DNA from 4 places in the Sphingobium sp. MP9-4 genome. Region 2 is predicted to be linked to each of the others. Evidence: predicted binding sites of a transcription regulator. Region 2 holds the regulator's gene; each other region holds the start of a gene.

Region 1 (5,530 bases), on a different contig from region 2:
CTCCGCCACGGTCCAGCCGCGTACGGATTCCTTGGCCCGATGCACCGCCTCGCGATCGCCGCAGACCAGATAATGCCAGTCCGGCAGCGGCAGCCCTGCCTCGCGCAGCCGATAGGCACAGGTGCGCGGCAGCCAACTGATCTGCTTCACCTTGGCCGGGGTCAGTCGCACGCAATCGGGCACGAACCGCCGCCGGTCGGGATAGTTGGTGCATTGGCCGCTATGCCGGTCGAGCAGGCGGCAGGCGACATTGGTCGGATAGATGCGGCCCGTGTCCTCATCTTCCGCCTTGTGCAGGCAGCATTTGCCGCAACCGTCGCACAGCGCTTCCCATTCGGCGCGGTTCAGCTTGTCGAGGGGCTTGTCCCAGAAGTCCAAATGTCACTTGACCCATTTTTCGAGAAAGGCGCGCACGATATCGGGTGCGCCCTCGTCCACGTCCGGCGTGCCCGGATCATCCACCGGCACCAGCGCGATCGGCTTGCCGTCCGGCCCGAACAGATAGGGCGTGCGGCTGTGGCTGACCAGATAGTCGCTCGCCCCTTCCGGCTTTTCCGCATTGTAGAGGACGACGAAGTCCTTGGCCACCTTCGCGATCTGTTCCGGCGTGCCGGTCAGGCCGACGAGGCGCGGGTGGAAGGCCGCGACATAGGTTTTCAGCACCGCCGGCGTGTCCCGCTTGGGGTCGACGCTGATGAAGATCGGCTGCACCTTGGCGGCTCGGGCCGGCGCTGCCTTCTCGAAGGCGCTGAACGCCTGCATGATCCGCTGCAGATCGACCGGGCAGACATCCGGGCAATAGGTGTAGCCGAAATAGACGATCCGATACTGGCCCTTATAATCGTCCCAATGGACGGTCTTGCCGTCCTGGTCGGTCAGGGTGAAGGGCGCGCCGATGCGCGCACCGACCAGATTGCCCTGCTCGCTCTCGCCGCTTGATGCGTTGCCGCCACCCCCCATATTGCATGCCGTCAGCAAAGCCAGAAACGGCAGGGCGAGCGAGATCAGCGCTTTGTTCATGGTGTCGCCTGCCATGCCTTGCTATGGGCCGATTTGCAAATCGAACGGGGCGCGCGACGATGAAGATTGGGATGAAGAGCGGACTTTCCACCTGGCTGTTTCTGGCGCGGCCTGCCGCCATCACCCTGGCACTGATGGCCCCGGTTGCGGCCCAGGCCCAGTTTTCCAACAATTACAACTTCCTCAAGGCGGTGAAGGACGCTGACGGCGACAAGGCGACCGAGATGCTGCAGAAGCCGGGTTCGACCGTGATCAACAGCCGTGACGTCACCACCGGCGAAACCGCACTGCACATCGTCATCGGCCGCCGCGACACGACATGGCTCAACTTCATGCTGTCAAAGGGCGCCAATCCGAACCTGGCCGACAATAATGGCACCACGCCGCTGTTGCTCGCCGTGCAAAACCGGTTCGAAGAAGGCGTGCGCCTGTTGCTCGCCCGCGGCGCCCAGGTCGACAAGGCCAATGGCAGCGGCGAGACCGCGTTGATCCGCGCGGTGCAGCTGCGCGACATCGGCCTGGTCCGCCTGCTGGTGGCGCAGGGCGCCAATGCGGACAAGCGCGACACGATCGCTGGCATGTCCGCCCGCGACTATGCCGAGCGCGACAGCCGCACCCCCGGCCTGGTCGAAGCGCTCGATTCCGCCAAGACCAACGCCGCCGCGCCCAAGGGCCCGGTCCAGGGTCCGGTCTTTTGAAACATCCAACTTATGACCCGGCGCCGAAAGCTGCCGGGTCGTTCGATTAATTCACGATATCGCCTTTACCAATGCAGGCGTTCAATGCGGTCTGCGCACAATCATCCAGCCAATCTTGCCCCGATGGTTCGACCCATGGCCGCATCAAATCGGTAAGAGACGCATCAGCAATTATTGTGACCGCTTCGAAAACGGCCATTGGGGCGAAGTCTCTTTGAAGCGCTTGCCGCGCTAGAGGCAGTGCGAGATGGCGATCTCGTTCAGCCACCCCCAATAGCGCCTCTGCACTGACGTAGATGTCTTCGTCATCAAAGGCCCTCAGCAAGGCCGTCCGAACATCGGGCGTATCCAACGCCGTTTGGGCCAACAACAATGTCGCCCAATCCCGGTTGGTCGCATTTTCATCCTGCGTAAAAGCAATCAGGCGCTGCAGGTTAATCGCTCCGAAGCCAGTCTCCGACAGCGGAATCTCTTCTGCGATGATGTCCTTCAGAAAATCGGACGCCGGCTCATAATTCTTGCCCATCCCGCAAACATTACATGGCCGCGCATGGTTGCCAAGCAGAGGCCTCACCAGCCCAGTTCCGCCGCATAATCCGGGTCGGCCAGCGCCGACAGGCGGCGGGCGGCGCGGCGGGCGAAGCGCAGCGTCTCTGCCTTGCGCCGAGCGGCAGCCAGCGGCTCGAACGGCGCGGCCCGCACCAGTTCGGCATCATATTGGTCGGCGACGATCAGGCCGGTGCGGGCCGGCCACAGCGCCTCGCTGTCGAACAGGCTGGTGTCGAAGCCCGATGGCACCGCCCAGAAATAGCGGTCGCAATAGTCGAAATAATCCGGCCATTTCATGTCGCCCAGCAGGTCCGCCCGGCTGCACTTGATCTCGACGATGGTCAGGCGCCCGGCGCTGTCGATCGCCATGATATCGGCCCGCCGGCCATTGGGCAGCGGCACTTCCAATATGCCGTTCATGTCATGGCGATGAAACAGGCGCAGCGTCCCGCGCGCAACCGCCAGCGCGGTCCCGTCGGTCAGCGGTGAACAGCGATCGGCGTCTTGGGCGGCGTCTTGGATGGTCATGGCACCAGACTAGAACAGAAAGGGAACAAAAGAAAAGACCGATTCGGACATGGGGTCCGAACCGGCCTTCAAAAGGGCGTCACTGTCGCGCGGTGAGCGCGGATCAGCGATAGAAGACGTGATTGTCGATCGACGCCAGCTTGGTCTTGCCCCAGCCCGGCGACACGCGGCGGGCATGGAAGAACAGTGCGCCTTCGGCCTGGCTGTCCCAGCTGTCGTCCAGGGCGATCTGCGCGATCGCGACGGCCTGGCGCCAGGAATCGCTGGCGATGTTGATCGGCGGCATGCCGTGACCACGCACGAAGCTGAACTGGCTCGGCTGATAGATGACACCGCACAGGCTGCTGGCGAAGCGGCCCGACTTGGCGCGGTTGATGATGACGCGGGCAACGGCCAGCTGGCCCTCCAGCGTTTCACCCTTGGATTCGAAATAGACCGCACCGGCCAGGCACTTCATGTCGCCTTCGACATCCTCGGGAGCGCCTTGCGCATCAACCAGGGCTGCCAGGGTCTCGGCCTTGGGCTCGATATCGGTCGAAAAATTGCTGCCAGCCTTGGGGCCGGAATCCAGCGACTGCGCGACTTCCTGCGGCGCAGCGAAAACGACGGCGGGCTTGATGCCGGCCGTGGGTGCGCTAGTCAGCGCAGCGGTTTCCGGAAGAGAAACCGTGGACAGGGAGGCCTCGCTGGCGCTCGACATGTCCGACGCCGTAACAGCCGCAGCGGCCGACAGCGTAAATGCCGCGATGATCGCGGCCTTCAGACGAAAACTCATTATTGCTCAAAATCGTGCGGTTATTGGCCAGAAACGTCGATTGTAACCGATATTCTGTGACGTTCGGCCGCCCCCCGTCTGCGTGTTTACCGGCCCGCCCCCCATGGACGAATGCAGGCAACCTGCGCGTTCAGCGTCGGCCGCCATTGCCCGCGCGCGTGCAAGGAGTCAACGATCAGCAGATCGTTTCAGCGGCGAACCGTTCCGCATCCGCGATATCAAGCTCGACCAGCCACAGGTCGGGGTCCGATCTGCGTCGGCGTTCGGCATAGGCGGCGAACGCCTCCGGCCCCTCTTCCGCAGGGGGTCCACAGCGCATCAATGCATGGCCGCCGCGAAAGTTCGATACCCGTTCGAGAATTGCGGATTCCCGTCCCTTGTCCATCACCTGGACCAGGATGACACCGCTCATCTCGTCGCCCTTGGCCAATATCATGGCAAAGCCGCCGGCGGCATTCACCCGCTTCACCAGCGCGCCGACCAGCATCGCGCTGGTCAGCCGCGCGGCCGGACTCTCCTCAGCCATGATATCCCGGCAGCGATGACAGCGGAATCTGCGATCGCATGAAGGTGCCGGTGCCCCGGCCCACTTCTTCCCCGTCCGAATCGAGAATGCTCGCCTCGGCGACATAGACGCGGCGCTTGCCGCTGATCCAACGTCCCTCGGCGCGCAGCTTTCCGGGGCCGATCGGCCGGGTAAACAGCAGGTTGAAGGCAGTGGTCAGCAGGAAACGATCGCTGACCAGGCTGTTGGCGGCATAGAAGGCCGCATCGTCCAGCATCTTGAAATAGACGGTGCCATGCACCGCGCCGGCGGCATGGAAATGCCGCTCGTCGACCTCGAAATCGATCACCGACCGGCCGGGTTCCGGCACGCGCAGGTTCGACAGGAACAGGTCGTTGATCGGCGCGCTGTTATAGAGATGCTCCAGCGCGCGAAAATGCGCCGCCTCGCCACTGGCGAGCGCAGCGGCCTCAGGCGGCGTCACGCGCCTCACCACCGGCCAGCAGCGCGTGCAGCGCCTCGGCCGACTTGGCACCGCGCAGGCGCGTCACCTGCGCCTCGTCGCGCAGATAGCGGGATACGCGCGCCAGCGTCTTCAAATGCTCGGCACCGCTGTCCTGCGGCGACAGCAGCGCGAACACGACATCGACCGGCGCATCATCGACCGCGTCGAACGGCGCCGGCGGATCGAGCAGCACGACCACGCCGCACATGCGGTCGAGGCCCGGCAGCTTGGCATGGGGAATGGCAACGCCGCCACCGAAGCCGGTGGAGCCCAGACGCTCGCGCTCCAGCAGCGCGTCGGCGGCCGCTTCGGCATCGACGCCATAGGATTGCGCCGCCAGAGCCGCGATCTTCTGGAACAGCATCTTCTTGCCGTTCACAGTCACCTCGGTGGCCAGCGCGTCCGGCGAGACAATATCGTTGAAATGCACCATTTTACTTCCGGGGGCAGCCGAGGCGCGCCCAGCCTGTCGAAAAAAATGCGCGTTGCTCGGAGAAACTAAAGCCCGGCCCCATAGGCCGCCTGCACCCGGAGGTCAACAGGCGGCCCGGCTTGGCAGGGGGTCAGCCGCGCGGCTCGACCCAGCCGATCGTGCCGTCCTGACGGCGATAGACCATATTATAGGCCGACGTGCCGGCATTGAGGAACAGCAGCGCATTGGTGTTGCGCAGGTCCAGCATCATCACCGCGTCGGACACGCTGGCCTCGGGAATGTCGACCCGCGTTTCGGCAACGATCAGGGGCGCATCGGCCGCTTCGGCCTCCTCGTCGGCGGCACCGGCGAAGATGGTATAGCCTGCGCCGTCGATATCATCGACGCTATAGCCATTGGCGCGCTGCGCCTCGGCAGCGGCGGCCTGGATGCTGCGGTCCTTCAGGCGGCGCATATAGCGGCGCAGTTGCTTCTCGATCCGGTCCGATGCCTGGTCGAAGGCGGGATGTGCATCCTG
Region 2 (5,530 bases):
GCGGCAATGACATTGCCGAGGTGACGGCCGACGGCGTGGTCGCGATGCGCCGCCTGACCGCCGCGGACCTCGGCCTCTCGACCCAACCCGTCACCGCCATTCGCGGCGGCGACCCGGCCCATAATGCCGCGGCGCTCCGCGCCCTGCTCCAGGGCGAGGCCGGTGCCTACCGCGACGCCGTGCTGCTCAACGCCGCCGCCGCTTTGGTGGTGGCTGACGCTGCCCATGATTTCCAGGAAGGCGTCGAACAGGCCGCCGAAGCGATCGACAACGGCCTTGCCAACGCGCTCCTCAATTGCTGGATTGCCTATCAATGACCAACAAGCTCATCGAAATCTGCGATTTCAAGCGCGAGGATGTCGCCCGCCGCAAAGCCGCGACCACGATCGCATCGCTCCACGCCCGCGCCAGCGAGCAGACCCCGCCGCGCGGCTTCCGCAGGGCGCTGGACGATGCCGCCCGTTCGGGCTTCGGCCTGATCGCCGAGGTGAAGAAGGCCAGCCCGTCGAAGGGGCTGATCCGCGCCGATTTCGATCCGCCGGCCCATGCGGTGGCCTATGCCGCCGGTGGCGCTGCCTGCCTTTCGGTGCTGACCGACGAGCCCTATTTCCAGGGCCATGACGATTATCTCATGGCCGCCCGATCGGCCTGCGCGCTGCCGGTGCTGCGCAAGGATTTCATCGTCGACCCCTGGCAGATCCTCGAAAGCCGCGCGCTCGGCGCCGACGCGATCCTGATCATCGTTGCCGCGCTGGACGACGCCCAGATGCAGGAGATAGAGGACGCCGCGCTTGGCCTTGGCATGGATGCCCTGATCGAGGTGCATGACGAGGCCGAACTGGAACGCGCGCTCAAGCTCCGCTCGCGCCTGATCGGCGTCAACAACCGCGACCTGCGCGATTTCAGCGTCGATTTCGCGCGCACTTATGAACTGGTCGGCAAGGCGCCCGATGGCTGCACCTTCGTTGCCGAAAGCGGCCTTGGCTCGCATGCCGACCTCACCGCCATGGCCGATCATGGCGTGCGCTGCTTCCTGGTCGGCGAAACCCTCATGCGCCAGGCCGATGTCGAGGCGGCGACCCGCAACCTGCTGACAGGCGCATGACCGGCCTCACCCATCTCGACGAGGATGGCGCCGCCCGCATGGTCGATGTCTCGGCCAAGGCCGTGAGCGCGCGCGAGGCGGTGGCCGCCGGCCGCATCACCATGGCGGCCGACGCTGCGCAGGCGATCGCCGCCGGCCTCGTCAAGAAGGGGGATGTGCTGGCCGTGGCCCGCGTCGCCGGCATCATGGCGGCCAAGCGCACCGCCGAACTGATCCCGCTCTGCCATCCGATCCCGCTGAGCGCCGTCACCATCGACTTTACTCTCCACGATGACGGCGTCACCGTCACCGCAACCGCGCGCACCGCTGGCCAGACCGGGGTGGAGATGGAGGCGCTGACCGCCGCGACCGCCGCCTTGCTCACCGTCTATGACATGGCCAAGGCGCTCGATAAGGGCATGATAATCGGCGATGTTCGCCTGCTCGCCAAGCGCGGCGGCAAGTCGGGCGACTGGTCCGCGCCGGAGAGCAGCGACCGATGAGCCTGATGCCGGTCGCGGACGCGCAGGCGCGGCTCCTTGCCCTCGCCGATCCGTTGCCAGCCGAATATGTGCCCGTCGCCGCCTGTGCCGGTCGCTGGCTCGCCACCGACATCAGCGCACTCCGTAACCAGCCCTGGGCCGATCTTTCCGCGATGGACGGCTATGCCGTGCGCGCATCCGAAGGCGCCGGGCCGTGGCAACTGGTCGCCACCAGCAGCGCGGGCGACACCAATATCCCGGCCCTGCAACCGGGCCAGGCCTGCCGCATCTTCACCGGCGCGCCCTTGCCGGCCGGCGCCGACGCCATATTGATCCAGGAAAATGCCACGCGCGATGGCGACACACTGACCGCGCATGACGGCATATTGACGTCCGGCAGGCATGTCCGCCTGCTCGGCTCAGACTTCCGCGCCGGCACGCCGCTGGTCAGCGCCGGCAGCCGCCTCACGCCGGGCCGGATCGCGCTTGCGGTGCTGGGCGGCCATGGCAGTCTGCCCGTCGGTGCTCGGCCGCGCATCGCCCTGCTCTCGACCGGCAATGAGCTTGTCCCCCCCGGCGCGCCGACGCCGCCGGGATATCTCCCCTCGTCCAACGCGCCGATGTTGGCCGCCCTGCTCGCCGCCCTGCCCTGCGACGTGATCGACCTCGGCATCGTGCCTGACGATCTTGGCGCCATGACGCAGGCGCTGGAACAGGCGGCACAGGCCGACATCATCGTCTCGACCGGCGGCGCCTCGGTCGGCGACCATGACTATGTCCGCCCCGCCTTTGCGGCCGCCGGCGGCACGCTCGATTTCTACAAGATCGCGATGCGGCCGGGCAAACCGCTGATGGCCGGGCGCCTGGGGAACGCCACCTTCCTCGGCCTGCCGGGCAATCCGGTCTCCGCTTTCGTCACCGGCACCCTCTTCCTCTGCCCGCTGGTCCGCCATCTCGCCGGATCGCGCGCGCCGCTGCCGCCGGTCGTGCAGGCCCGCCTTGCCGCCCCACTCGGCGCGACGGCGGAACGCGACGATTATCTGCGCGCCTATCGCGGCGCCGACGGCATCGTCTCGGTCACCGCGCAGGACAGCGCCGCTACAGCCGCCATGGCGCTGGCCGACTGTCTGATCCGCCGCCCGGCCGGTTCAGCCCCCGCCATTGCCGGCGACATGGTCGACATCATCCCCCTGACCGCCTGACTATCTGACCGCCTGACCGGCAAAAGCGGCGCATGGCTTAACGCGCTTGACTTGCCCCTTTCCGTTTCCTATGCGTTCTTCATTCGTTCCATGGAGGACCGCCGATGTTGACGCCCAAGCAGCAGGAATTGCTGAGCTTCATTCAGACCCGGCTGGAAGAAGGCGGCGTGTCCCCTTCGTTCGAGGAGATGAAGGACGCGCTCGACCTGCGCTCCAAGTCCGGCATCCACCGGCTGATCAATGCGCTGGAGGAACGCGGCTTCATCCGCCGCCTGCCCAACCGTGCCCGCGCGCTCGAAGTGCTCAAGCTGCCCGACGCGATGCACCGCGCGCCCGCGCCGGCCATTCCGACGCCCAAGGTGTCGGCTCCGGCCGTGCTGCTGCCGACCGCCGCCAATGACGTGATCGAAATCCCGCTGCACGGCCGCATCGCTGCCGGCGTCCCGATCGAGGCGATGGAAAGCCATACCATGCTCTCCGTCCCCGCCGCCTTGCTCGGCTCGGGCGATCATTATGCGCTCGAAGTGTCGGGGGACTCGATGATGGAGGCCGGCATTCTCGACGGCGACTTCGCGCTGATCCAGCGCACCGAAGTCGCGCGCGAAGGCCAGATCGTCGTCGCCCTGATCGACGACGCCGAAGCGACGCTCAAATATTTCCGCCGCGAAGGCAGCCGGGTCCGGCTCGATCCCGCCAATGCCGCCTATGAACCGCAAATCTACGATCCGCGCCAGGTCCGCATCCAGGGCAAGCTCGCCGGCCTGCTGCGCCGCTACAACTGACCGGCCGTTCGGGGCCGGCGGCGCACGATCCACGGATGCGCGTCTCCGGGCCGATGGACGGTGTGAACTTTGCCGCTTTCAAGGCCAATCGACAGGCCGCCGGAGCGTGACAGCAGCCGGCGGTCGATCTTCATCCAGCGCGGCCGGCACCACCAGGGCAGGCCCCGGTCGCTGATGACGATATCGGCCGCCGCGCAATCCCGCTCCAATATCGGCCGGTCGACCAGCATCGCATTGCGCGTCACCAGCAAATGCCAGTCGCGCCCGTCCCGTGGCAATGTCACCGCGCACAGATCGGTCGAACAGCGCGCCTGCGGCATCTTCGCGATCGCCTCCAGCGTCCCGTCATAGCCCGCGCTCTCGCTCAGCACGTCGCGGACATAATCGCCCACGCCCTCGCGCAGCAGCGCCATCGTCCCCGTCGGTGTTCGCACCGCGACATGTTGTCCGTCGCCGGTTACAACGATGTCGGGCGGCGCCAGCAGCGCGATGCCGATCAGGCCGATTGCGATTGGCCCCAACCCCAGCCAGCGCCAGTGACTGCGCCACAGCAAGCACCACAGACCACCAACGACAATGATCCCGAAAATCCAGCCCGGCACCGCCGGCGCCAGCATCACCGCCATCGGGCTGGCCGCCACGCCATGCGCCACCGCCAGCAACAGCGCGATCGCCTTGGTCGTGAGCCACCAGAAGGGCGCGCCCAGCCCGACCAGATCGAAGCCCAGCGCCAGCGCCTCCAGCGGCATGATGACGAAGGTGGTGAGCGGGATCGCGATCAGGTTGGCCACCGCACCCAGCAAACCTGCCTTGTGAAAATGGAAAAGGGCGATCGGCGCCAGCACCAGTTCGATGGCAAGGCCCGTCATCAGCATCGCCGCCACCGTCCGCCCGGCCTTGCGCAACCAAGGCTCGTCCCGCGCCATCGCGAACGCCTTGAACCACCGATGCTCGCCCAGCGCCACCAGCGCGACCACGGCAGCAAAGCTCATCTGGAAGCTCGGCCCGATCAGCGCCTCCGGCCAGAAGACCAGCACCACCAGCGCCCCGGTCGCCACCAGCCGCAAGGTGATCGCCTCGCGCCCCAGCGCCAGCCCGCCCAGCACCAGCAGCGCCGCGATGCAGGATCGCACCGTCGGCACCTCCGCGCCCGTCAGCAGCGTATAGCCGATCCCCGCCAGCGCGCCCCCGGCCGCCGCGATCAGCATCAGCGGCCAGTCCAGCGCCGCGCGCGGGATCAGCGCCAGCAGGCGCAACAGCAGGAATATCACCGCCCCGATCAGCGCCGTCACATGCAGCCCGCTGATCGACAGAAGATGGGCAAGGCCACTGCGCCGCATCGCCTCGGCATCCGCTTCGGCAATCGCGCCCTGATCGCCGGTCGCCAGCGCCACCGCAATCCCCGCCGGTGCGCCCGCCACCTGCCCGCCGATATGATCGAACAGTCGCGCCCGCAGCGTCGGCCCCTCGCGCGCCTGCTCCACCATTTCGATCGGCGCCAGCGCCCGCCCGGTCGCCCCGATCCCCTGGAAATAAGCACGCCGCGCGAAATCGAACGCCCCCGGCACGCTCGGCGGCGCGGGCGGCATCAGGCGCACGCGAAAGCGCAGCACCGCCCCCTTACCCAGTCCTTCGGGCACATCCGCCTCCGCGATATTCACTCGGATCGCCGCGGGCAGCGCTGGCGCCTCGATCGGCCGCAGCCCCACGCGCACCATCTGTTGCGCCGGCAGCTTGGCCACCGCCGTCACCGTCCCCGTCACCTGTACGAATATGGGACGGGCGAGCGGCGGCTGACCCAGCCATGTCGCCTTGCCCCAGACCAGCAGGCAACCAACACAAGCCAGCAAGCCGCCCGCCACCAGCATATGCCGCAATCGCGCGCCCACCGGCAGCAACAGCGCCAGACAGGCCAGCCCCAGCGCCGCGCAGCAACTGGCCAGCCAGTGTGCCGGTCCCGGCAGTACGAATCAGCCGGCA
Region 3 (5,530 bases), on a different contig from region 2:
CATCGCCGCGCTGCTCGCCTGGTATCGCCGCCTCTACCCCCCGCCGCTGTCCGCCAGTGATGCCGTGCCCGACTGGACCGTGGCGCGCGCCGCCGCCGACGCCTCCAGCATGGCGATCGCCGTCACCGACCGCGCCGGCCGGCTGGTCTGCGCGAGCGACCTGTTCGGCGAATGGTTCCCCGGCTACCCCTCGCCCCCGGCCGTCAATGCCGATGCCTCGCTGATCGAGAGCTTGACCGCCGCCGCCCGCGCCGCTTGGCGCGATGGCGAGGCCAAGGTGGAGGCGATCGCCCATGCGACCCTGCGCCTCGACGTCGACATCACCCGCACCGGTCGCTCCGAAGATTATCTGCTCTGGCGCTTCACCCCGATGCGCCAGCCCAGCGCGCTCGACGATGTCCATCGCGTGCTGACGGGCGAAGCCGGACGGCAACTGGGCGAAGCCGGCATCATGGCGGTGATGATCGGCGGCGAGGGCCGCATCCGCGCCGCCAACGGTGCCTTCCTGCTGCGCGCCGCCGGACGGATCGACGCCAACATCACCGGCCGCGATTTCGCCGCCCATATGCGGGTCGATGACAAGGGCCGGCTGTTCCTGGCGCGCGAGGAAAGCGGCGGCCTGCCGCTGCGCCTGCTCCAGGTGCCGCTGCGCCGTGCGTCGCAGCCGGGCGGCGTCCAGAATGGCGCGCAGGACGGCCCGATGCTGCTGCTGCTGATCGACGAGCCGGCCGGCGGCGGCGGCACCTCCGCCCTTTCCTATATCGAAACCCTGCTCTCGCTGCTGCCCTTCGGCCTCGCCATGGCCGACCGCGACGGCCGGGTGCTGTTCGTCAACAAGGCGTTCGCCCGCGCCGCCGGCATCAAGGATGCCGAAACGCCCAGCTATCCCGGCGACCTTGTCGTGCGCGAGGATCAGGCGGCGGTGGCCGATGCAGTACGCCGCTTTGCCGTCGGCCCGCAAATGTCGGGCGACATCGCCGTGCGCATGCGCGAACAGCCCGAGGAACCGATCGCGCTCAGCCTTGCCGGCGTGCGCGGCCTGGGCGAGGCCGCCGTGCTGCTCAGCCTCAAGGATAATAGCGAGGAATCGAAGCTCAAGCGTCAGGTCGCGCAGGCGACCAAGATGCAGGCGATCGGCCAGCTGGCCGGCGGCGTCGCCCATGACTTCAACAATATCCTGACCGCCATCATCGGCCATTGCGACCTGATGCTGATGCGCCATACGCCGGGCGACAGCGACTATGACGACATCACCCAGATCAAGTCGAACAGCAATCGCGCGGCGGGCCTCACCCGCCAGCTCCTCGCCTTCTCGCGCCAGCAGACGCTGCGCCCCCAGATATTGCAGCTGCCCGACATCGTCGCCGACGTCTCCAACCTGCTGAAGCGGCTGCTCGGCGAGAATGTGAAGCTCGACGTCAGCCATGGCCGCAACCTCGGCGCAGTGCGTGCCGACCCCGGCCAGCTGGAACAGGTCATCATCAACCTGGCGGTCAATGCCCGCGATGCCATGCCCGAAGGCGGCACGCTCAATATCCAGACCTATGGCGTGCCGGCGAACCGCGTGCGCGAGATGCGGCAGCAAATTCTGCCGATCAGCGACTATACCGCGTTGCGCGTGTCCGACACGGGGCTGGGCATCCCGCCCGACATCTTGTCCAAGATCTTCGAGCCCTTCTTCACCACCAAGGAACTGGGCAAGGGCACGGGCCTTGGCCTTTCCACCGTCTATGGCATCGTCAAGCAGTCGGGCGGCTATATCTTCGCCGAATCCGAGCTGGGCCGGGGCGCCAGCTTCGTCATCTATCTGCCGGTCTATGCCGGCGGCGACATCGAGCAGGCCAAGCCCAAGACGCCGATCAAGCGCAGCGAAACCTGGGGCACCGGCACGGTTCTGCTGGTCGAGGATGAGGATATGGTCCGCGCCGTGGCCGAACGCGCCCTCACCCGCCAGGGCTACAAGGTGCTGACCGCCAGCGACGGCGAACAGGGGTTGGAAGTGCTGGGCGGCGGCGAGAAGATCGACCTGCTGATCTCCGACGTGGTGATGCCCAATATGGATGGCCCGGCCATGGTGGCGCAGGCGCGACGCAGTTTCCCCGACCTCCCCGTGCTGTTCATGTCCGGCTATGCCGAGGAGCAACTGCGCAAGTCGATCGACATCGCCAATGTCGCCTTCCTGCCCAAGCCCTTTTCCGTCAATCAGTTGGCCGAAGCGGCGCGCGACGCGCTGGCGATGCGACCGGCGGCGGAATGAACTTGGCCGCCGGCAAACGATTATGCTGGGCATCGCCTGCCCCTTTGGCTAGCGATGGGAAGCAAGCACAAGGGACAAGGGCGCATGGCTGACGGCAAGTCCATCCTCATCGTCGAGGATGAAGCGATGATCGGCATGATGCTGGAAGATTATCTCGACGCGCTCGGTTATCGCCTCCACGCGACCGCCGCGTCGGTGGACGAGGCGTGCGCCCTGGCGCGCGAGGGCGGGTTCGACGCCGCCCTGCTCGACTGCAATCTCCAGGGTGAAAAAAGCTGGCCGGTCGCCGACATATTGGCGCAGCAGTCGATCCCCTTCCTGTTCGCCACCGGCGGCATGGCGGATGATCTGCCGCAGGGCCATGCCGATCGCCCGACGCTCGCCAAGCCCTTCACCATCGGTACCGTGGAACGCGCGCTGGAGAAGATTCTCGCCGACTGAATAGGCAGGATAGGAAATTTCCGTTCCCCTCTTGTTCCACAGGAACAAACAGGATACATCATTGGCAGGCGCCGAGTGACTCGACGCGATCCGCTTGACAGGGGATAGGCCGATGACCGCTATGCTCTCACTCATCGATTCCAAGAAGACAGGCACAATGGACAGACAGAAAGCATTGGAGGCGGCGCTCGCCCAGATTGATCGCGCCTTCGGCAAGGGCAGCGCGATGAAGCTCGGCAGCCGCGAGAAGATCGAGATTGAATCGATCTCGACCGGCTCGCTCGGCCTCGACATCGCGCTCGGCATCGGCGGCCTGCCCAAGGGCCGCATCATCGAGATTTATGGCCCGGAAAGCTCGGGCAAGACCACGCTGACGCTGCATGCGATCGCCGAAGCCCAGAAGGCCGGCGGCACCGCTGCCTTCGTCGACGCGGAACATGCGCTCGACCCCATCTATGCCAAGAAGCTGGGCGTCGACATTGACGAACTGATCGTGTCGCAGCCCGACACCGGCGAACAGGCGCTGGAAATCGTCGACACGCTGGTCCGCTCCAACGCCATCGACATCCTCGTCGTCGACTCGGTCGCCGCGCTGGTGCCGCGTGCCGAGATCGAGGGCGAGATGGGCGACAGCCATGTCGGCCTGCAGGCGCGTCTCATGAGCCAGGCGCTGCGCAAGCTGACCGGGTCGATCGCCCGCTCCAAGTGCATGGTGATCTTCATCAACCAGGTGCGCATGAAGATCGGCGTGATGTACGGCAATCCGGAAACCACCACCGGCGGCAACGCGCTCAAATTCTACGCCTCGGTCCGTCTCGACATCCGTCGCACCGGCCAGATCAAGGATCGCGACGATATCGTCGGCAACGCGACCCGCGTGAAGGTGGTGAAGAACAAGGTCGCCCCGCCCTTCAAGCAGGTCGAGTTCGACATCATGTATGGCGAGGGCATTTCCAAGATCGGCGAGATGCTCGACATCGGCGTCAAGGCCGGGCTGGTCGAGAAGTCGGGCTCCTGGTTCTCCTATGACTCGGTCCGCATCGGCCAAGGTCGCGAAAACGCCAAGACCTTCCTCAAGGAAAATCCCGAAATGGCAGACCGCCTGGAAAAGGCGATCCGCGGCAAGACCGAGGAAGTCGCCGAAGGGATGATGGCCGGACCCGAAGCGGGGGATGACGACTAAGCAGGACGACCGCGCCCGACCGGATCAACCGGGCGCTTGATCCTGCCTTTCGTCCACCTCTGGCTTCACGCTCTGAAAAGGCCCGTCGCGCGATGGCGCGGCGGGCCTTTTACCTGCCGGGCGCGCGACAGGGCTGTCGCCATGCAGGCGCAACGGAGGGGAAGAGGGAAAAGACCGCTATTCGTGCGGCCGCAGGGCGCGGTTGAGCGAATCCAGCACCTCGGCGATCGGTTCGGTCACGGTGACGCTGCGGCCTTCGCCAAAGCGGATGCGGGTGCCGTCGGTCACGGATGAGACGAAGGTCACCTGGGTAGGGTTGACCGCGGTTTCGGTGCGATCGACGCCGACGAACATGACAAGCATGATCTTCTCTCCCATTTTCGGCCCGTGCCGGACCCATTGGGTGCAAGACTAGCTGCTTTTTGCGCCGTTACCAGAGGCTTTGTGCGGTTCAGCCTGCCTGGATCGCCTGTAGGAACCGGCTCGCCCGATCATCCAGCCGGTGCGCGACCGTCGCCAGTTGCCCCGCCGCAACGCCGATATCATGGGCGCCCGCCGCCGCCGCGCTTGCATTGTCGCTGATCTGGCGCGCACTCTGGCGGATATGGTCGCTCGACGATCCGGCTTCCGACAGGCTGGCGGCGATCGACCGGCTGAAGGCGCCATGGCGCGCCACCGCCGAAAAGACCGATGCCGACACCTCATTCGCGGTCGCCATCGCCGCGTCCATGTGCAGATGGCCCTGCGCCACCGTCTCCACCGCCAGCCGGACATGGCCGATGCGCTGGCCGATCTCGGCCGCCGCCTCGCGCGTCTGGCTCGCCAGCGTCTTCACCTCGCGCGCCACCACGGCAAAGCCCTGCCCCGCCTCGCCGGCCCGTGCCGCCTCGATGCTGGCATTGAGCGCCAGCATGCTGGTCGCCCGCGCAATATCGTCGATCAGGGTGATGACCGCGCCGATCCCGTCCGCCTCGACGCGCAGCGCCGCCGTCTGCTCGGCCCCGACCTGCGTCTGCGCCACCGCCGCGCGGATCGCCTCGCCCGCCGCGCGCACCTGGCTTTCCATCGCCTGGAACAGCCCGCCCAGTTCCTGCCCGCCGCTGGCGATGCCGTGCAGGCTGTCGGCAGTCTGCTCCGCCGCGACCGCCATGCCGGCCGCCGCCTCGCCATTGCCCGACGCCCGCTCCACCGCCTGTTCAGCGCGCGCCGACAGCATGTCGGCCATGCCGACCAGATCCGCGATCAGCGCCTCGACATCCGCGCGAAATGCGCCGCTCTCGCGCGTCACATGTTCCAGCCGCCGGGTGCGGGCCAGCGCATCGCGCGTATCCCGCTCCGCCGCCAGCCGCAGCAGCAGCAGGCCGCCGACCACGCCGGCATAATGGCCGCCCTGCGTCACGATCAGCCCCTCGCAATCACTCCCCTGCGCCGCATAAAGGTCGATCAGCCGTTCGACGCTGGCGCTCTGTTCGACCGTCGCGCACGGCCGCACATGTTCGTCCAGCCGCCCGCCGAAACTGGGATTGCGCAGCAGCGCATGGCCGAAGGGGTTGAACAGGATGCGCCGCATGTCGCGCTCATAAATGGCCCCCACCGGCCGATCGGCGGCGTCCACTACCGGCAGCAGCCGCAGCGCCGCATCGTCCTGG
Region 4 (5,530 bases), on a different contig from region 2:
CCGAACCCGCGGTCCTGTTGCAAACCAGTGCAAAAGCTCAACGAGGGTCTCGCCGGGAAATCCGACGATTACTATCGTATAGTCGATAGCGATTGAGGAAAGCATGCCCGGGAATATTCCCCCCGACAAGAAAGCCGCGTTCGAACGTCTGGCAAACCATCTGGATGAGGAATATCCCTATCCCGGGTGTCGCGACGATCTCAGGGATGTGGCCAGCGGCAGCTCCGCCATAATTGAACGCGCATACTGGCGCGATCCCGTGCAAGTCATGACCGGCCTCGCATGGATGCTCGTCGGCCTGATGATCGGAGTGCTGCTGTGAGGGCCGATCGCATTGAGCGCGAATGGTTTTGCAAGCGCTGCGGCAATTCCGTCCACAAGCTGCAAGGATCATGGGCCCACATACGCAATCAACATAGCCCAAAGTCGTGCGGTCGAAAGCTGACCGACAACGACGTCTATCGGTTGCCGCTGAGCCGAACGAGGGAACGCACCCGTACACGGAATAAACAACAGGAAGCGCAAGATCGCCTGCTCATCGCTAAGCGGCGCTGGGATGAAGCCCGCTGTGAATGGGAGGCAGCCCAAGACGAACTCTATCTTGCCTCGGAAGCGCTGAAGTCCATCAAGAATAGTCCCCCATTGGACTAGCCTGGTCATCCCATCGGTTCAATCCAACGCCGCCGATAACTGCGGCGCATAAGCCGCTTTCCGGAGGATTCGAAGCGGCCTGTTCCATATCCAATGCAACCTGTGCTGAAGGGGGTCTGGAATTTGCCCAATCGGTCTGAGACAATTACTCCCGGTCTTGCAGGGAAGCATTACAATGGACTTCAGAGTAATTGAGGAATGGCTGTCTGATGCGCCTGAACGGCACGCGATGCCGAAGGAACAACAGAATGCCACGACGGCTGCCATAGGCGCTGCGGCGAAGACAGCCGCGGCTTCCGGCGTTGAAGCGTTCGATTTGGCGCGGCTGGAGATGGCCACCGGCCCTCAGGCGGAAGAGTATCGCCCTTTCCGGACTTTGACGCTTGCTGAGTTGGTCCGCGCCGCCGCTGAAATTCGGACCGTTCAGGACAAGCTTCGCTACCGCGACGATACGATCGCTGTTGATCCAGCCCTTGAACGCGCGGTCCTGACCCTTGGCGATGCCGGGATGCCTCTCAACGAGCACCGGTTTGCGGCGACCGAACGCGCCTTTGTCCGTGCGGAAATCTACGAGGCGGCGAATGGGGCCCTCTCGCCAAATGAAAAAGCCCGGATGATCCTCTACGACGTCGCCACTCAGGAAGAGGCGCGTGGCCTCGAACTGATCGGCCGAGGCGGAGTCCTAAGCGTCAGCCGAGGCATGGCGATCGCCAAGCCCGCTCAGGAGCTCGTATCCAGCATGGGCATCCGAACACTGGAAAAGGACGGCCTGGGTCAAAAGGACATCACGATGGCAGCCGTCGGCCGTTATGAGCGAGTGTCAGAATTCCATCGAGCCGGGATCGATTTAGGGGCTACTTTAGCGCGAGCCGGTGGCCCTGGCGCCGCAGCATTAGATGCGCGGTTGGAACGCCTTGCTTCTCAAGCGCCAGAGCCGGTGCCCAATGGCCTCGATCGGGAATCTGAAATCACCGGGGGCGATGCGGAGGGAACCTACCTATCTGAGGCAGTTACTCGCGGGATCGCTTCGCAGGCGAGCGACATCAAGTTCGAATTAGCCATCAAGCCGAAAGGCCGCACAGATCCAGATGCAAGCGAACAGCACAGCTTTGCTATGCCTCGCGGTCGAGGCCGCGATTAAAGGCGCAATGGCGCGCGACCAGATGATCATTGAGGCCCCGCGCGCCGACGTCGTCATGCTTGGAAACACACTTCGCTAATGTTCGCGTAATGAAATGAGGATTCGAAATGCCCGATGAAACCATGATCTTCGGCGTCAGCGAAGAGGGCCCGAATGGCGATGCACTGGGCTTCATCGATCTAACCAAGCTGCATGTCGGAAATAAGGCTCATGACGCCTACCGCGCAGCCGTTCTCGAAGCCGCGCAACAGCGACGGGAGAAGGGATTTGGCTGCGCCTATCTTCCACATGAGGGCATGCTGCTACTCATGCATGAGGTTCCAGGTGAGGCGAAGGTGCCTGACGCCGCCATGCCATTCACGATCCACGGCTTCGCGTCTCTCCTTTCCGACGACTGACAGGAATAGGCACGTCCTCAGCGTAACCTGTCGCCGCACCGGGATGAGGGACCGCCCCCCCTTTCGGCTAGTCCAAGCCCATCCATCAACTTCGTTAGCCGAAGAACAGGCTCTTGCTATGTTCTCTTTTTGTTCGCATATTGCCGGACATGACACAGCCCGATTCTCTCTGGCTCGCGCAGAGCCTTCTGAACGCCCCTGGGTGGGCACGAGTGGCACTGACGGCGCCGAACGAACGGTTGCGGGAGCAAGCCGCTGTAGAACTGGCCCAAACAATTATCGTGGCCATGGAACGTCAGCCGCCTCACTTTGATCGCAGGCAGATGACCCTTCCCCTCTGACGTGGGGGCGAACGTCCCCCTGCGGAACCTCGGCGATTATGCCCACCGAAACGTCAATCTTTTCATCATCTGCAGATGCGGCCACTCAGGAGTAATCGATGCTGACAAACTCAACCGCTGGTTCCTCGCGCATTGCTGGAACACCGCTATGGAAACCGTCGGATCGCACCTGCGCTGCACGCTCTGTCGGGGACAGCCTGAACGATTTGCTCCAACGCCTCGACAACCGGACCGGCCTAACTGGATGAACAGTGAAGCAAGCTGGAAACGGCTGGTTCGGCGCCTGCGCGATTAGTGGCGAAATTCGCAAGTGCCTGGCAGCAGATCAAGCTGCAGGGGATTCTGTTTTGTCGTCCAATGCGTTGTCATGCGCACTATGTAGCGCTGTGTATGACGCGTCTCGCTCACTGGGATTTACCCGTCCTTCAAAACAGGCGATTTCCCGGTGTGTTTCGCCGAACACGTCCTGAAAATCTGCCACAACCTTTATCGTGATCGCGATAAAGGTAGCCTTCTCGAGCAGGGCCGCAACGCCATCCTGAGAACGCAATCCAAGCGGAGATGATGTCCAGGAATCCGCCGAAGGTATGTCCTGCCGCCAGTGAGATCTTTCCAGGTCTGGTTCATCGCCAAGCATCATGCCGCGCTGAGTGTTATCGCCATAAACAGCGACAATATGTGCGTTGTATAGCCAGCGTAACCGGCGCGCAGGCGATGCGCCAGAATTCTGGAAAGTTACCTTGGCAGTCAGATCGCCCAGCTCACTAAGCTTTGCCTCCACCGACTGAACCACGACATATGCGCGGGCCTGCGCCCGCCCATATTCCATAGCTATGCGGTTCGCATCGGTGGCTATCCCGATCGTGCGCTGCCCTTGTTTGAAGGCGCTGATCAATCCCAACAGCGCCGCGCTGCTAGCGCAAAGCGAGCCAACCGCGATCAGCAGACTCCATTGCGCTGTCAATGTCGCCTGCTCAGTAGCAACTGCTGAACGCAGAGCGATACAATCCGCCATCGGTCCTTTCTTTGGCAAATTTCGACAGATCTCCGACATATCGTCAGAAGCCGACGGGATATAATGACCCGCCAGAAAACCAATCCCGATGGCAAGCGTTAGCGCGAATGTCATAACCAGGATTGAAACAATCCATTCGCGTTGAAACGACTTAGTCTGTCTCATTCGGCATAATTTCCCTAGCGATGAGCGTGCGCAATAAGAGAGATATGGACATGCCGTCCGCTGAAATCGATCTCTAAAAGGTGCCGCCGATGGTCGCAGGGCTCCAACGGTTCAATTCCGGGCTTGATCAGAAGATCCGACTTCCTGCTGGATACCGTTGCCGTCGGATTTTCATGACGACAGAAATATGGGCGCGGCCAATCGACCGCGCCCATCACTTCTCACTTCAGCTTATGGTTCGCCGAAACGAAGGTGCCGTCCGGCTTCAACGCAACGTACAACAGCTTGCGAGCTTCCGGTTCAGCGTCGTTGCGGAAGATCACCACATCCTGACGGGCGCCCTGAACGGTACGCGACTTCGTTTCTACGAACTTCGCCTTTGACCAGCTCGCCGGCAATGTGCCCTTGGTGATGAGCTTGATGACATTGTCCTTCGCCACCTGCTGAACAGGACGATCCTGCTCTTCTTCATCATGATTGCCATGCGCCATCACCGGGGACACGGGAGCGAGAACAACGGCAGCTGCGATAATGAATTTACGCATCAGATTTTCCTTCTCTCATTATGAGTTGGGTCAGGGCTTGGCTGCGAAGGCGGAAAAGCCACCGGTCGCAGATGCAGTGATGGTGACAGGCTCGCTGGTCTTGTTCTTCCAGTACCAGCCATGCGTACCGTCGAAGGGGGCTGTGAAAGATCCGCTTTCACCGGCCGACGTGCCCTTCTCGTAGCTGGTGTATTCGCCTTCAGCCGCGTTGAATTCCTCGCCATGCAATTCGTAGCGGATCTTCGCGCCATCGGTTTTCCAAGCGTAGCGCATCGCGCTGCCGGCGGTCATTACTGCCTTAATCTCGCGCCCTTCGTTGGGCTTGAGCGTAATGACGACCTGGACCGGTTCACCCGGGGCAGCCACGGCCGGCTTGGACGCCATTGGCGTAGCCTGTGCGGACGACGCCACTGGCGCGGCATCATGCTCAGCCTGCTTCATCTCGCCCATCGGAGTGAGACCGAGAGCGCCGCCGACGCCTGTCGGATCGACGCCATATTCCGCAGGCAGCACGGTCGTCACCAGGATCACCGCAGCAGCGCCAAAGGCGATGAGTGTAGCCCGATTCAGTTGGCCAAGGGTGGGCAGTTCGCCCGGCATGGGCGAGTGGGGTCGGGTCATGAGGGATCTCCAAGGTACAGGCCGGCGAGTTGATAGCCGGTGAGAACGAAGCCGGCGGTCATCAGCACGACGTTCGCGGTGAAGGCATGTTTGGCGAAGCTGCGCGTGCGCCGCCAATATCCCATGATGATGAGGATGGCCGACAGAGCCAGGATCTGGCCCATCTCGACGCCGACGTTGAAAGCGATGAGATTGGTGATCAGGCCATCAGACGATAGCGCGAAGTCCTGCAGCTTCGTCGCCAGGCCGAAGCCATGAAAGAAGCCAAAGATCAGCACGGCCGCCTTCGTATTCGGCTGGAACCCGAACCAACGCTGAAACGCACCGAGATTGTCGAGCGCCTTGTAAACGACCGACAAGCCGATGATCGCATCGACAAGATAGGCGCTAACATTCGTTCCCAGCAGCACCCCTGCGATCAGGGTCGTGCTGTGACCGATAGCGAACAGCGTGACATAGGATGCCACTTCGCGCATCCGGTAGAGGAAGAAGATGACGCCGAACAGGAACAGCAAATGGTCGTATCCGGTGACCATGTGCTTGGCGCCTAGATAGAGAAACGCCCCTATCTGAGGGCCGGTCGTTTCTTCGATATAGCCTTTGTCGCCTTCCGCGACGCCGTGAGCCAAGGCCACATCGACGACGAAAAACGC

What was found. The regulator LexA, encoded in region 2, represses DNA repair genes until DNA is damaged. The targets are predictions, from matches to a motif close to GTTCCNCNCTTGTTCT.
Region 1: the regulator LexA is predicted to act here: its motif matches at 2,807-2,822, upstream of A0U87_RS16420 (MmcB family DNA repair protein).
Region 3: the regulator LexA is predicted to act here: its motif matches at 2,721-2,736, upstream of recA (recombinase RecA).
Region 4: the regulator LexA is predicted to act here: its motif matches at 2,311-2,326, upstream of A0U87_RS27145 (DUF6771 family protein).

What each region holds. Positions count from the first base shown of each region.
Region 1 covers NZ_LUFI01000049.1:117,562-123,091, reverse strand. Annotated here, with positions in the region: gene A0U87_RS16440 (YcgN family cysteine cluster protein) at 1-378, opposite strand, end outside; gene A0U87_RS16435 (SCO family protein) at 382-1,035, opposite strand; gene A0U87_RS16430 (ankyrin repeat domain-containing protein) at 1,080-1,718, shown strand; gene A0U87_RS16425 (hypothetical protein) at 1,765-2,244, opposite strand; gene A0U87_RS16420 (MmcB family DNA repair protein) at 2,289-2,795, opposite strand; gene A0U87_RS16415 (cell wall hydrolase) at 2,899-3,570, opposite strand; gene A0U87_RS16410 (DUF1491 family protein) at 3,746-4,096, opposite strand; gene A0U87_RS16405 (PaaI family thioesterase) at 4,089-4,559, opposite strand; gene A0U87_RS16400 (PTS sugar transporter subunit IIA) at 4,546-5,013, opposite strand; gene raiA (ribosome-associated translation inhibitor RaiA) at 5,144-5,530, opposite strand, start outside.
Region 2 covers NZ_LUFI01000039.1:30,690-36,219, reverse strand. Annotated here, with positions in the region: gene trpD (anthranilate phosphoribosyltransferase) at 1-317, shown strand, start outside; gene trpC (indole-3-glycerol phosphate synthase TrpC) at 314-1,105, shown strand; gene moaC (cyclic pyranopterin monophosphate synthase MoaC) at 1,102-1,587, shown strand; gene glp (gephyrin-like molybdotransferase Glp) at 1,584-2,768, shown strand; gene lexA (transcriptional repressor LexA) at 2,873-3,550, shown strand; partial or broken gene A0U87_RS13675 (ComEC/Rec2 family competence protein) at 3,553-5,514, opposite strand.
Region 3 covers NZ_LUFI01000032.1:17,729-23,258, forward strand. Annotated here, with positions in the region: gene A0U87_RS10470 (ATP-binding protein) at 1-2,257, shown strand, start outside; gene A0U87_RS10475 (response regulator) at 2,342-2,698, shown strand; gene recA (recombinase RecA) at 2,811-3,881, shown strand; gene A0U87_RS10485 (hypothetical protein) at 4,059-4,244, opposite strand; gene A0U87_RS10490 (methyl-accepting chemotaxis protein) at 4,333-5,530, opposite strand, start outside.
Region 4 covers NZ_LUFI01000093.1:93,185-98,714, reverse strand. Annotated here, with positions in the region: gene A0U87_RS24635 (hypothetical protein) at 104-322, shown strand; gene A0U87_RS24630 (hypothetical protein) at 827-1,792, shown strand; gene A0U87_RS24625 (hypothetical protein) at 1,900-2,190, shown strand; gene A0U87_RS27145 (DUF6771 family protein) at 2,340-2,531, shown strand; gene A0U87_RS24615 (hypothetical protein) at 2,857-3,711, opposite strand; gene A0U87_RS24610 (DUF6488 family protein) at 3,933-4,256, opposite strand; gene A0U87_RS24605 (hypothetical protein) at 4,287-4,877, opposite strand; gene A0U87_RS24600 (HupE/UreJ family protein) at 4,874-5,530, opposite strand, start outside.